DNA from 3 places in the Marinomonas rhizomae genome. Region 3 is predicted to be linked to each of the others. Evidence: predicted binding sites of a transcription regulator. Region 3 holds the regulator's gene; each other region holds the start of a gene.

Region 1 (4,265 bases), 1.1 Mb from region 3:
GGTATTTTACCCCCAAGGTACATTCTGTGAACTTTGACGCCATACCCATAAGGCCTGCGACAATCATCCAGAATGTTGCACCGGGTCCACCAATAGAGACAGCCACTGCAACCCCAGCAATATTACCAAGTCCAACAGTGCCGGAAAGGGCGGTTGCCAATGCTTGGAAATGGCTGACTTCACCCGCGTCGTTTGGATCGGAATAATCGCCTTTTACCAAAGCGATAGAGTGACCAATACTGCGGAACTGAACAAAACCAAAGTACAGAGTGAAAATAGTTGCCCCTGTTACTAGCCAGAGAACTATCCAAGGAAAGCTGGTACCTGGAAGTGGTGCAAAAATCAAATTTACAAACCAACCTGTAGCGTTACCAAACGCTTCATTAACAACAGCGTCAATGCTTTCTGCTGCCTTTAATGAAGAGCTTAACCCGAATAGAATCAGGGTATTTAACACACTAAATAAATAGGTAAATTGTTTCATAGTATACTTTCCCTTAGCTGACGACGGTGACTGGGACATTCGCACTCATAACCAAGTTGGCCGTTACACTGCCGAATACTCTTGCGCTTAAGCCTTGTTCTGTAGATCTGGCTACCACAATTTGTTCAGCATTATTTTCGACTGCGATGTTGTTGAGTATGGTGGCGGCTTTGCCAAATTTGACTGCACCAGAGGCTTTGATACCAGCTTCTTTTAAGGCATTGATAGCTGGATCTATTACACGTTCTTGGGCGTTTTGGGTTTCAATTTGCTTTTGTTTTTTACGAAGGGAGTTTTCTTCTGGGGTTTGGAAAGTGTACGGAGACCATTCAACGACACATATTAGTTGTAGTTCGCATTCACTCCCTATAAGTGTCGCAAGCCGCTTTGCGTAGGATAAGGCTCGATTACCGGCTTCACTTCCATCAACACCGACAATGATTGTTGCTGACATAGACAAGTCCTCTTTTGGGTTGGTTAGTCTTTAATGGTAGGCGGTTTTCAGGGTTAAGCAATTTTTATACAGCTCGACTTTGTCAGCTTAGGCCTTGAAAGCAGAGTGTTGATTTGACCATCTAGGTTTGACTGATTTGTCTTGAAGCGCCAAAAAATTGCCTTTTTCCTGATGTCTGCTTTATCCAGTAAAAAAACGTCTGTTTCCAATTGGAAACTTTGTCTTATAAGTGATAATTTCGCTCATTGATAACTTCGTGTTTGGTATTTTTTTATTGTCGTGTAGAAAGCGCTTCACGGCAGAGGGTAAAGGCTATGGCAATCAGTTTATTTGACCTTTTTAAAGTGGGGATTGGTCCTTCAAGTTCTCATACAGTTGGTCCTATGGTGGCGGCAAATCAATTCGCTCACCAGTTACAAGATCGAGAGCTACTATCAAAAGTCGGTCGTTTAAAAATTGATTTGTATGGTTCGCTTGGTGCCACCGGAAAAGGTCATGGAACGGGTACGGCTGTTCTAATGGGGCTTGAGGGGGAATTGCCGGATGTTATTGATCCTAGTCGTGTTAATGAACGGGTTGATCAAATAACGTCTTCCTCGTTGCTGAATTTATTGTCAAAACAGGCTATTACTATCGACGTTGCAACAGACCTGATTTATCACCGTGTCGATCGTTTAGACTTTCATGCTAATGGCATGACACTGGTTGCTTTTGGCGCTGATGGTGATGTGATTCATCAATCGACCTTTTATTCCGTTGGTGGTGGCTTTATTGTTCAGGAAGATGAGCACGGCAATGTGGCATTGGTTGAAGATGCGACTGAACTTCCACATGTTTTCCATAGTGCAGAAGATTTGATTCGACTTTGCCAAGAGCAAGACAAAAGTATTGCCCAGATTATGATGGAAAATGAGACTCATTGGCGAACTGAAGAAGAAGTTAGGCAAGGAATTTTGTCTATTTGGTCTGTCATGAGAAACTGCGTTCAGCAAGGTATTCGGAACGAAGGTATTTTACCCGGTGGCTTAAAAGTTAAACGAAGAGCCGCTAGTTTACACAGAGACCTAACCAGTAAAACGCGCATGGACATGATCACGCCGTCTCTTGGTGCTATGGACTGGGTCAATCTATATGCTTTAGCGGTCAATGAAGAAAATGCGGGAGGAGGGCGTGTTGTGACAGCGCCAACCAATGGAGCCGCTGGCATCATCCCTGCAGTATTACATTATTACTGGGAGTTTTGCCCTCGTTCCAGTGAAGAAGGGATAATTACCTTTTTCCTAACGGCGGCCGCTATTGGATTCTTGTTTAAAGAGAATGCGTCTATTTCTGGTGCAGAAGTGGGTTGCCAAGGTGAAGTTGGCTCGGCATGTGCTATGGCCGCAGCAGGATTGGCCGCAGCAACAGGTGGCACACCAGAGCAAATAGAAAATGCTGCCGAAATCGGTATGGAGCATAATTTGGGTCTTACTTGTGACCCGATTGGTGGTTTAGTGCAGGTACCTTGTATTGAGCGAAATGCTATGGCATCCATGAAAGCCATTAACTCTGCGAGTATGGCGCTTCGAGGCGATGGAACACATTATGTGTCTCTTGATAAAGTGATTCGTACTATGCGAGACACAGGCAGAGATATGAATGATAAATACAAAGAAACCTCGCGAGGTGGTTTAGCGGTCAATGTGATTGAGTGTTAGATATGTCGCTATATTACACCTGTAATAAAATGGTCATATTTCTGTAGTATATTTATCATTAAGTGCCTTAGCGGGCACTTTTTTTTGTCCTTTTTCGAGTCGTGATGATCAATAGACTTAGGGGTTTTTATCTAAAGACTCCCAGTGTAGAATTACGCCGAATTTACATTTTACAGAAATGTGACGGGATGAATTGAGAGCCAAATTTATTTTGGATGCTAGGATAAGCATGTCGTTGATGGTTGCAGTTTAGTCTGAACGGTCAACGGTTTGGCATAGATTAATTATAGAAAGAAGAGCCCGTATGGATCTTACAAATAACCCGAAAGAAGAATCCACTTTACTGAGTGGTCATGAATTTGTTCGTGTATTGATTGCCTTAGCCTTTGTTTTGGCATCTGGTTTTTATGCTTCATCTAATGGCGTTGGGGTTTCTAATTTATCTATTTTAGCCATCGCTGCTGCAATTGGTGCCTACATGGCTGTCAATATTGGTGCTAACGATGTAGCTAATAACGTTGGGCCTGCTGTTGGCTCAAAAGCCTTGTCGATGACAGGGGCGATTTTGATAGCGGCGATTTTTGAAGCTGCAGGTGCTTTGATTGCTGGTGGTAACGTTGTTGGTACGATCAAGAATGGCATCATCAATCCTAACTCAATTGGCGACGCAGAGACCTTTATTTGGGTTATGATGGCGGCCTTATTGGCGGGCGCAATATGGCTAAACTTAGCGACTTACCTTGGTGCTCCTGTATCGACGACGCACTCCATTGTTGGTGGTGTACTGGGCGCAGGTATTGCTGCTGGCGGTTGGGATATCGCAAATTGGGATAAATTAATTGCGATTGTTGCTAGCTGGGTAATATCCCCTGTAATGGGCGGCGTGATTGCGGCGTTATTCTTAATGTACATTAAGCGTGCCATTACTTATAAAAGCGACATGATTGACTCCGCGAAGAAGGTTGTGCCTTTATTGGTTGGATTGATGGTTTGGGCGTTTTCTACTTACCTTATTCTAAAGGGGCTTAAGCACCTTTGGAAACTAGACTTTATTACGGCTGCGCTGATTGCTTTTGCCATTGCGCTAACTGTTTATTTCCTTGTTCGCCCTATGGTTGACAAAGCTGCATCCGCATTGAAGAACGACAAAGATGCAGTTAATAGCTTATTTACGCTGCCTCTTATAGTGTCTGCGGCATTGCTAAGTTTTGCTCATGGTGCAAACGATGTTGCCAATGCGATTGGGCCTCTTGCTGCAATTAATGATGCACTAATGACGGGTGCTGTTTCTAGTAAAGCATCTATTCCTATTTGGATCATGATGGTAGGCGGGATTGGTATTGCTGTTGGTCTTGCTCTATTTGGTCCAAAGCTGATCAAAACAGTGGGCTCAGAGATAACAGAGCTTGATAAAATTCGTGCTTTTTGCGTGGCTATGGCAGCTGCGATTACTGTGATTGTCGCTTCTCAACTTGGCTTACCAGTTAGTTCTACTCACATTGCGGTTGGTGGTATCTTTGGTGTTGGCTTCTTACGTGAGTATTTGAAACAATCTTATGAGAAAAAGCTGGCTTCTATTATTTCTCATTCTGAATCTGCTGGTCATGACGGTGAGCAAACACAAGAGTTT
Region 2 (4,265 bases), 1.1 Mb from region 3:
ATTTTATTCAATGTGAAACAAGGCGATATAAAAATAATTTATGCTTCCTATGATATAGGTCATAAGTTCAAGAACATGAAACACTAAAGAGCAATCACTCCCCTAAATACAGACAAAAAAGCCAGTATATTTATCATACTGGCTTTTAAAGCGTGAAAAATTACCGACAAAGCAAAAACTTAACCAATAACAGCACCGTCTTCACGTGATATAGCAATAACACTTGAGCGAGGTACAGATTGACCACCATCAGGCCAATGAGAGTTTCCACCTTCTCCTGGGTGCTGAACACTTATAAACATAGTCGTACGCTCAGCATTCCAAGCCGCACCTGTAATTTCAGACTCTTTTGGTCCAACTAGGAAGCGACGAATCTCACCTGTTTCAGGATCACCAACCAACATCTGATTATTCCCTTGGCCTTGGAAACCTTTTTCATTGGAATAATTACCGTCTGTTTGAATCCATAACAAGCCTTTCGAGTCGAATTTCAGGCCATCTGGAGAGTTAAACATATTGTCTTGGTTAATATTTTTTGATCCCGCGTTGGCATCAGCGTACACAGCAGGGTTACCCGCCAGTACAAACAAGTCCCACTTGAATTCGTTGTGAGTATGATCAGAATCCATTGGCATCCAACGTACGATTTGACCAAAGTTGTTTTTTACACGAGGATTCGGGCCACCAGCAGGCGTTGCATCACCACCAGCATTTGGCTTAACGCCACGGTTTTTATTGTTCGTAAGCGAGCAATAAACTTCTGCTTTATGAGGATGAGCGGCAACCCACTCCGGACGGTCCATGGTAGTGGCACCCACTTTTGATGCCGCCATACGAGTATGAATTGAAATCTCTGCTTCTGTCATTCCTGTGGTTTTTGGTGTTAATGCAACCCACTCACCGCGATTATTATCGTGGAATTTGGCAACGTAAAGAGTGCCTTCTTCCAGTAGGTCGCGATTGTTGCCACCCGCTAAATATTTATGTTTCGAGACAAAACGATATAGAAATTCACCACGCTCATCATCACCAAGGTAGACAACAACATGGCCATTCGGCGCGATAGTTAACTCTGCATTCTCGTGTTTAAAACGACCTAGAGCGGTACGTTTTTTAGGACGAGATGTTGGGTCCAGTGGATCAATTTCAACAATATAGCCAAAGCGATTTGGCTCATTTGGCTCTTTAACTAGGTCAAAACGATCATCCGCCATCGCCCAGTTGTAACGACCTTCTGTGCTTAAACCATAGCGTTTGAACGCTTCAGGCATCGTGTAGTTTTTGTCATTTACCGTGAAATAACCATTAAAGTTTTCTTCACAAGTCAAATATGTACCCCATGGCGTTTGTCCATTACCACAGTTGTTCCAAGTACCTTTTGCGACTAAACCTTTAGGGTCTTCAGATGTTTGCATCCATTTGTGGCCGCGCGCTGGACCTGTAATATCCATTTCCGTATCCGCCGTAATACGACGATTATAAGGAGAGTCCTGAACGATCCCCCATTTACCACCACGTTGATCTACTTCAATAATAGATACACCATGAGCAGCTTTATTTTTACGCACGTCATCAGCATTTGCTGGCATACCATCATTACGATTAGCATGAAGGGTATCGCCATTTGTGTATTCATTGTTGATGGCCATAATCTGTTTGCCATCTTTAGAGAAGAACGCCATGCCATCGTTATGATCGCCAAACGCTAACTCTTGGGACGCACCAGTTCCACCAGTTGACCCATTAAAAGCTGGGGCATTGCTGAATAATGGATCACCCCAAGAAGCCAGCACTTCCCATTTATAACCTTCAGGAACAGTAATAGTATCCAATGTATTGGCTTTTACCATGCTAAAAGCCAGACGCGACTCTGGCGTTCCGGCTGCCAAGGCTTTACCTGCTGATAGGGCCGTTGAGCCCATTACGAAAGCACCAGCACCCACTGCCGCACCACCACCTAAAAAGCCACGGCGAGAAACCATTTTATTGGCGACTTCTTCAAACTCTACCACTTCAGGCGCTGGGCGAACCAGCTCATCTAATTCGTCAAAACCTAGCTTGCTGTTGCTCTTAATATTCATAACACTGCCCTATTATTTATTAAATATTAGTCGCCTAGGCTGTCGAACATTAGGGGTTCTCCCCTTGGTTTTTCGATCCTTGGCTACTGGTTTTATCATCTATTTTTCAAATAAGTTGCTTCCCCCTGCAAAAGGAAGCTGACAATGAATTTACGGACAAAACATTACATAGAAATGACAGCAAGAAGACATTAATAATAAATCGACAGGCTATAACGCAGAATTGGTGAAGGTGATATGGGGTTAAACAATATTATTTTTACTTATAAACGTCTTCACCATAACGAACTTCCAAACCTTCTCGTATGGATTTCTTTAAACCTTTTACCACCAAACCATAAGAATGATCGATCAACCTTTCAATTTCTCCATTTGGTAAGTCGCCATCCAGAATAATGGAATTCCAATGCCGTTTATTCATATGGTAAGCAGGAAAAATTTCTTTAAATATATCGCGCAGTTCAATAGCATGGTCTGGATTGCACTTTAAGTTTAGCAATGGCTGCCCTTGTTTTTTAATCAACAAGGCAAACATCTTCCCTTGCACTTTAAACACGGCCGTATAATCATCAAATGGGTAATACTCTTCAGCCTCGGGCTTAGAAAGCAGATATTTTTTAAGTGTTGTTGAGTCCAAAATCGCGCCCTTTCAAGGTTCAAAACAGTCATCAGTATAAAACAAAAAAGCCGCTCACTGACATCCAGTAAACGGCTTTAAATAGAAACTATACTTAAGTGAGGTTAGCCCTGATGAGCAAGGTACTCGTCGTAAGTGCCTTGAAAATCAATAACCTTTTGGCCTTTAATTTCGATCACTCGATTCGCCAACGATGATACAAACGCCCTGTCGTGACTAACAAAAATCAGGGTACCATCAAAGTCGAGTAACGCATTATTTAAAGCCTCAATGGCTTCCATGTCCATGTGGTTAGTTGGCTCATCCATCACTAAGACATTTAGATCCATCATCATCAACTTACCAAACAGCAAGCGGTTCTTCTCACCACCAGAACAAACTCGTACTTTTTTATTGAAGTCATCCGCGGTAAACAACAAACGACCCAACATTGCACGAACTTTTAAATCATCATGTTTTACCGTACGCCATTTCGACATCCAATCAAACAAGGTTAAATCGCAATCAAAGTCTTCTGTACTGTCTTGCGGGCAATAACCAATAACGGCGTTTTCAGCCCATTTAATCTCACCTTGCTTGGCTTCTAACTCGCTCATTAAGCATCGTAAGAACGTCGTTTTACCAGCACCGTTTTCACCGATAATCGCCAAACGGGAGCCAGCTTCTAAAATCATATTTCCGCCAGAAAATAGCAGTTCATCATAACCATGACCTAAATCTTCTAAGATCAAAGCATGACGATGAAGTTTTTTATCTTGCTTAAAAGTCAGCGAAGGCGTCATACGGCTAGACTGTTTCACTTCTGACAGTTCAATTTTTTCTAGTTTTTTCGCACGAGAACTGGCTTGTTTTGCCTTAGATGCGTTGGCTGAGAAACGGTTAACGAACGCTTGAAGATCGTCCATTTCCGCACTTTTCTTCGCGTTTTCAGTTAATAATTGCTCGCGAATCAAAGACGAGGCTTCCATGAAGTATTCATAGTTACCTGGGTAAATACGCAACTCACCAAAATCAATGTCCGCCATGTGAGTACACACAGAGTTCAAAAAGTGGCGGTCATGGGAAATAATGATCATGGTGCACTTGCGCTGATTCAGTACGCCAGCCAACCAGTTAATAGTATGGATATCCAAGTTGTTGGTAGGTTCGTCCAACAGCAAAATATCAGGATTAGCAAACAAGGCTTGCGCTAACAAGACTCGAAGCTTCCAACCCGGCGCCACTTGGCTCATTAGACCAAAATGAAATTCTTCTTCGATGCCCGCTTCCAACAAAATGTCGCCTGCGCGGCTTTCAGCACTATAGCCATCCATCTCGGCGAATTCTGCTTCTAACTCACCAGCTCGCATACCATCTTCTTCGCTCATTTCTGGCTTAGAGTAAATAGCATCACGCTCTTGTTTTACTTTCCACAACGCCACATCGCCCATGATAACAGCATCAACAACCGAGTATTCTTCGAAAGCAAACTGATCCTGACTTAGGGTACCGACTTTTTCACCAGGAGTAATAGAAACGTTACCAGACGTTGGTGTCAGCGCCCCACT
Region 3 (4,265 bases):
CCGGTACAAAATCGCCCTAAACTAGGTCATGCTTATCTTGCAGGCTTATTACATAACTTTGGCTACTTGGCAATTAGCACTATTTTACCGCCGCACTTTTCGATTCTGTCTCGATACCAAGAAGCTAATGCTCATCTATCGTCTGAATTGATCGAGATGCAAATATTGCACTTTACCAAGGAACAATTAGGCTCTTGGTTGTTACGCTACTGGAGTTTGCCTGACAACATTTGGACAGCTATTCGCTACAGCAAAAAGCCTCATTATTATGGCGAACATGCCATTTTGGCGAAGTTGCTTAACGTTTCGTATCAATTACGCCATAACGACGTCATTGAACCATCCGTATTGTTAGAAGTTGGATTGACGTTAGAAGAAGCGGAAGCTTGCAGAGATGCCATCTATCAAAAATCAACAGAGCTCCACAAGATGGTCGCCTTAATTAATAAAATGAACGCCTAATTAATTATGACGTTAATGAACGCTTCTGCCGCGCAGCAATTTGACTACCGATGGTCGCCCATACACCAAATTAGTAAGGTAAAAGTACCGAAAAATTTATGGCCTTGGCTCGTCACTCAAGACTCTTTAACAGCAAAGCTTAGACGCCTAGGAACATTGACGGTTGATGTGCTTGAAGACTCTTGGGGGATCCCAACAGCAAGAGAACGAAAACGCTTAGCGTTGCGACCAAGAGAAGCGGCACGCATTCGTACTGTCTTGCTTAACGTCGATGGAAGAGCCGTTATTTATGCTCGCTCAATCATTCCGGCGAGGTCATTGAAAGGCCATTGGCGACATGTAAAGCATTTAAAAGACAAGCCATTAGGTGGCTATCTGTTTCAACATAAGGCCCTGTCTCGAAGTTGCATTGAGGTCACTCAGTTACCAAAACGCATGTTTCCAAACCAACCTAATGCTTTGTGGGCGAGACGCTCTGTGTTTCATCAGTTTGGCCCTGGAATATTGGTCAATGAAGCTTTCTTTGATGAGATCAACCAACTAAAACCGCCGTTTGGATTGTTATGAACAAACTTAAAGACTACGCAGAACTCACTCGATTCAACCGCCCTATCGGTTCATTCTTACTGATGTGGCCAACATTATGGGCGCTATGGCTGGCAGCCGATGGTATGCCTCAATGGCATTTGATCGTTATCTTTATCTTAGGCGTTTTTAGCATGCGATCTGCGGGTTGCGTGATTAATGACTACGCGGATCGAAAGGTCGATGGTCATGTTGATCGTACTAAAAACCGCCCGCTACCGTCGGGCCGAGTATCTGAAAAAGAAGCACTTGTTCTGTTTTGTGCTTTGTCGATTTTAAGCTTTGTTTTAGTACTTTTTACCGATCTGCAAACGATTTTACTGTCGTTCGTAGGCTTAGGCTTGGCTGCTCTGTATCCGTTTATGAAACGCTATACCCATCTACCCCAGTTGTTTCTTGGCTTGGCTTTTTCGTGGGCAATTCCCATGGCCTACAGTGCACAGGGAGGAGATTTAACCGATCCTGAGCTATGGATGCTGTTTGTCGCCAATTGCTTTTGGACCATTGCCTATGATACCTATTATGCAATGACAGACCGTCCAGATGACCTCAAAATAGGCATCAAATCCACCGCCATCTTATTTGGCAGATATGATTTATTCGTCATTGTTTGCCTACAAGGTCTAACCTTGTCTTTATTGACCTGGATTGGTCTACTAGCCGGATTACATTGGCTATACTTTGTATCACTCGTGGTGTGTATTGGACTCTTTTATCAGCAATTTAATCAAGCTAAAGAGCGTGATCGACAAGCTTGCTTTCGCTCATTTTTAGACAATAACCGCGTTGGTTACTGTGTTTTCATCGGTCTGGTCGCAAGCTATTTTATGTAATATGTGGCAAAGTTGTGACAATGTAACCGAATTGTCACATTAGATCGCTTTAATGAAACCGTTCCTGAGATGAGGATGAATCCTGTGACCGGTAAAAAAGTATTAATTATTGACGACGAATCTTCCATACGCGAAATGATCGCCATTGCACTTGAAATGGCGGGCTACGAGTATTTGGAAGCAGAAAACATTCAGCAAGCCCATGAAATCATTGTGGACCATCGTCCGGATTTGATTCTTGCCGATTGGATGATGCCTGGCGGTAGCGGCATTGAGCTGACTCGCAGATTGAAAAAAGACCCCACAACGGCAGAAATTCCAGTCATTATGCTGACTGCGAAAAGTGAAGAAGACAACAAAATCCAAGGTCTAGAAGTCGGCGCGGACGATTACATCACCAAGCCTTTCTCACCTCGCGAGCTCGTTGCTCGACTCAAAGCAGTATTACGCCGTGCAACGCCTCAAGGGGTTGATGAGCCAATTGAAATTGAAGGTCTTACCCTTGATCCAATTAGCCAACGCGTTACCATAGGCAGTCGTCCTTTAGACATGGGGCCGACAGAATACCGTCTACTCAAATTCCTCATGACCCACCAAGAGCGTGCCTATTCAAGAGCGCAATTGTTGGATCAAGTATGGGGAGGAAATGTCTACGTTGAAGAACGTACCGTTGATGTTCATATACGTCGTTTACGCAAAGCCATTGGTAGTACTCATGATTTCTTGATACAAACAGTACGAGGAACAGGCTACCGCTTCTCAGCAAAAAGGTCCGTATGAAAACAGTTTGGCGAAACACTATTATTACTTGGCTCGCAGGATTCGCGGCCTGTATTGTAATAGGCCTAGTAATAGGTCAGTTGTTGGGTGTTTTGCTGCTGTACGTTTTAGGTTCCCTGTACTGGCAGCTTTATCAGCTCTACCAATTCCATAATTGGCTTCGTCATTCTGGTCGTGCTGCACCACCAGAGGCCAGCGGAATTTGGGGCGAAGTATTCGATGCGGTTTATCGATTACATAAAAAACAGCGCAAATCCAAGCGTCGCATGCGCCAAGCGCTAACCCGAATAGAAAGCTCCACCACCGCCTTAAAAGAAGGCGTTATCATGGCGGATAACCAAGGCAATTTGGAATGGTGGAATAACTCGGCGGCCCACTTTCTCGGTTTAATGCGCCCCGTCGATCGCGGCCAAATCATCACCAACATTGTCCGTAGCCCAGAATTTTTCCGTTATTTTAGCCAAAAACGTTTTGGTGAGCCTTTGGTCATCAAGTCGCCTGCCAAAGATGGCGTCTATTTAGAAATCCAAACCACGCTGTACGATAAAAATGATCACCTGATTTTTGTTCGTGATGTGACGCGCTTACACTTGCTAGAACAGATGCGCAAAGACTTTGTTGCCAACGCTTCCCATGAATTAAAAACGCCGCTTACCGTTATTAAGGGCTACTTAGAAACCCTCGACATGTTCAAGGACAGTCTGCCAAAAAGCATGCAAAAAGGCATTGTTAATATGTCTGAGCAATCTGAGCGGATGGAACAACTCATCGAAGATCTGTTACTGCTTTCTCGCTTGGAGAGTAATGACAAACGCGAAGAGAACCAATGGCATAAAGTTTCAGACTTAGTACAAACCATTACCAATGCAACTACGCCAGTGTTGACGGACAAACACTCTATTAATTTGCAAATTCCCGAAGAAGCTCGCTTGTACGGCTCTTACAAAGAGCTCTATAGTGCTTTTTCCAATCTGATTTTTAACGCCATCAAATACTCACCAGATGGCGGCGAGATTGAGATCAAATGGGAGTCCAGTGAGTTTAATGGTGTGTTCTCTATAAAAGACTCTGGCATTGGCATAGAGCCAAGATACATTCCTCGACTCACAGAACGTTTCTTCCGAGTCGACAAAGGGCGAGGCTCTAAAACCGGCGGTACAGGTCTTGGCCTAGCCATCGTAAAGCATGTGCTATTACATCACGATGCCAAGCTACAAATTCGCAGTCAGCCTGGTTTTGGAAGTACGTTTTCGTGCCATTTCCCAGCGAATCGAACCAGAAATGATACGATTCCAGCGATCGCATTCAATACCGATGAAACACCGTCAACAGATCAATAATAAAAAAGGGAAGCATGACACTCATGCTTCCCTTTATAGATCATTCAAATCCAACCCAAAAAATACTTATAGAGATCTTTGCACGACGTCACGAGCGAAGGTCTTTTATAAGCTCTCAAACAATTGGCTAATAAAAGCCTCTTTCTCGCTGTCTTGATCGATCAGACTCAAGGTAACGGTTAAAAATGTCGAGTTATGTTTTTTCTCTGTCGTCGCAACGGACTGCACATAATAATTTAAGCGATTCGTCACGCCTTTATGCTCC

What was found. Region 3 encodes PhoB, which activates phosphate uptake and scavenging genes when phosphate is short. Its sites were predicted from a motif close to TGTCATANNNNTGTCANA; they were not measured.
Region 1: a site for PhoB is predicted at 2,656-2,673, ahead of KDW99_RS14920 (inorganic phosphate transporter). Genes of this name have one in related genera too.
Region 2: a site for PhoB is predicted at 2,244-2,261, ahead of KDW99_RS15080 (PhoX family protein). Genes of this name have one in related genera too.

Annotation. Positions count from the first base shown of each region.
Region 1 covers NZ_CP073343.1:3,164,876-3,169,140, reverse strand. Annotated here, with positions in the region: gene KDW99_RS14935 (alanine/glycine:cation symporter family protein) at 1-484, opposite strand, end outside; gene KDW99_RS14930 (universal stress protein) at 498-938, opposite strand; gene KDW99_RS14925 (L-serine ammonia-lyase) at 1,253-2,635, shown strand; gene KDW99_RS14920 (inorganic phosphate transporter) at 2,940-4,265, shown strand, end outside.
Region 2 covers NZ_CP073343.1:3,200,593-3,204,857, forward strand. Annotated here, with positions in the region: gene KDW99_RS15080 (PhoX family protein) at 180-2,081, opposite strand; gene KDW99_RS15085 (MmcQ/YjbR family DNA-binding protein) at 2,341-2,718, opposite strand; gene KDW99_RS15090 (ABC-F family ATPase) at 2,823-4,265, opposite strand, start outside.
Region 3 covers NZ_CP073343.1:4,286,925-4,291,189, forward strand. Annotated here, with positions in the region: gene KDW99_RS20070 (HDOD domain-containing protein) at 1-462, shown strand, start outside; gene KDW99_RS20075 (chorismate--pyruvate lyase family protein) at 469-1,029, shown strand; gene ubiA (4-hydroxybenzoate octaprenyltransferase) at 1,026-1,880, shown strand; gene phoB (phosphate regulon transcriptional regulator PhoB) at 1,965-2,660, shown strand; gene phoR (phosphate regulon sensor histidine kinase PhoR) at 2,657-4,000, shown strand; gene KDW99_RS20095 (response regulator) at 4,106-4,265, opposite strand, start outside.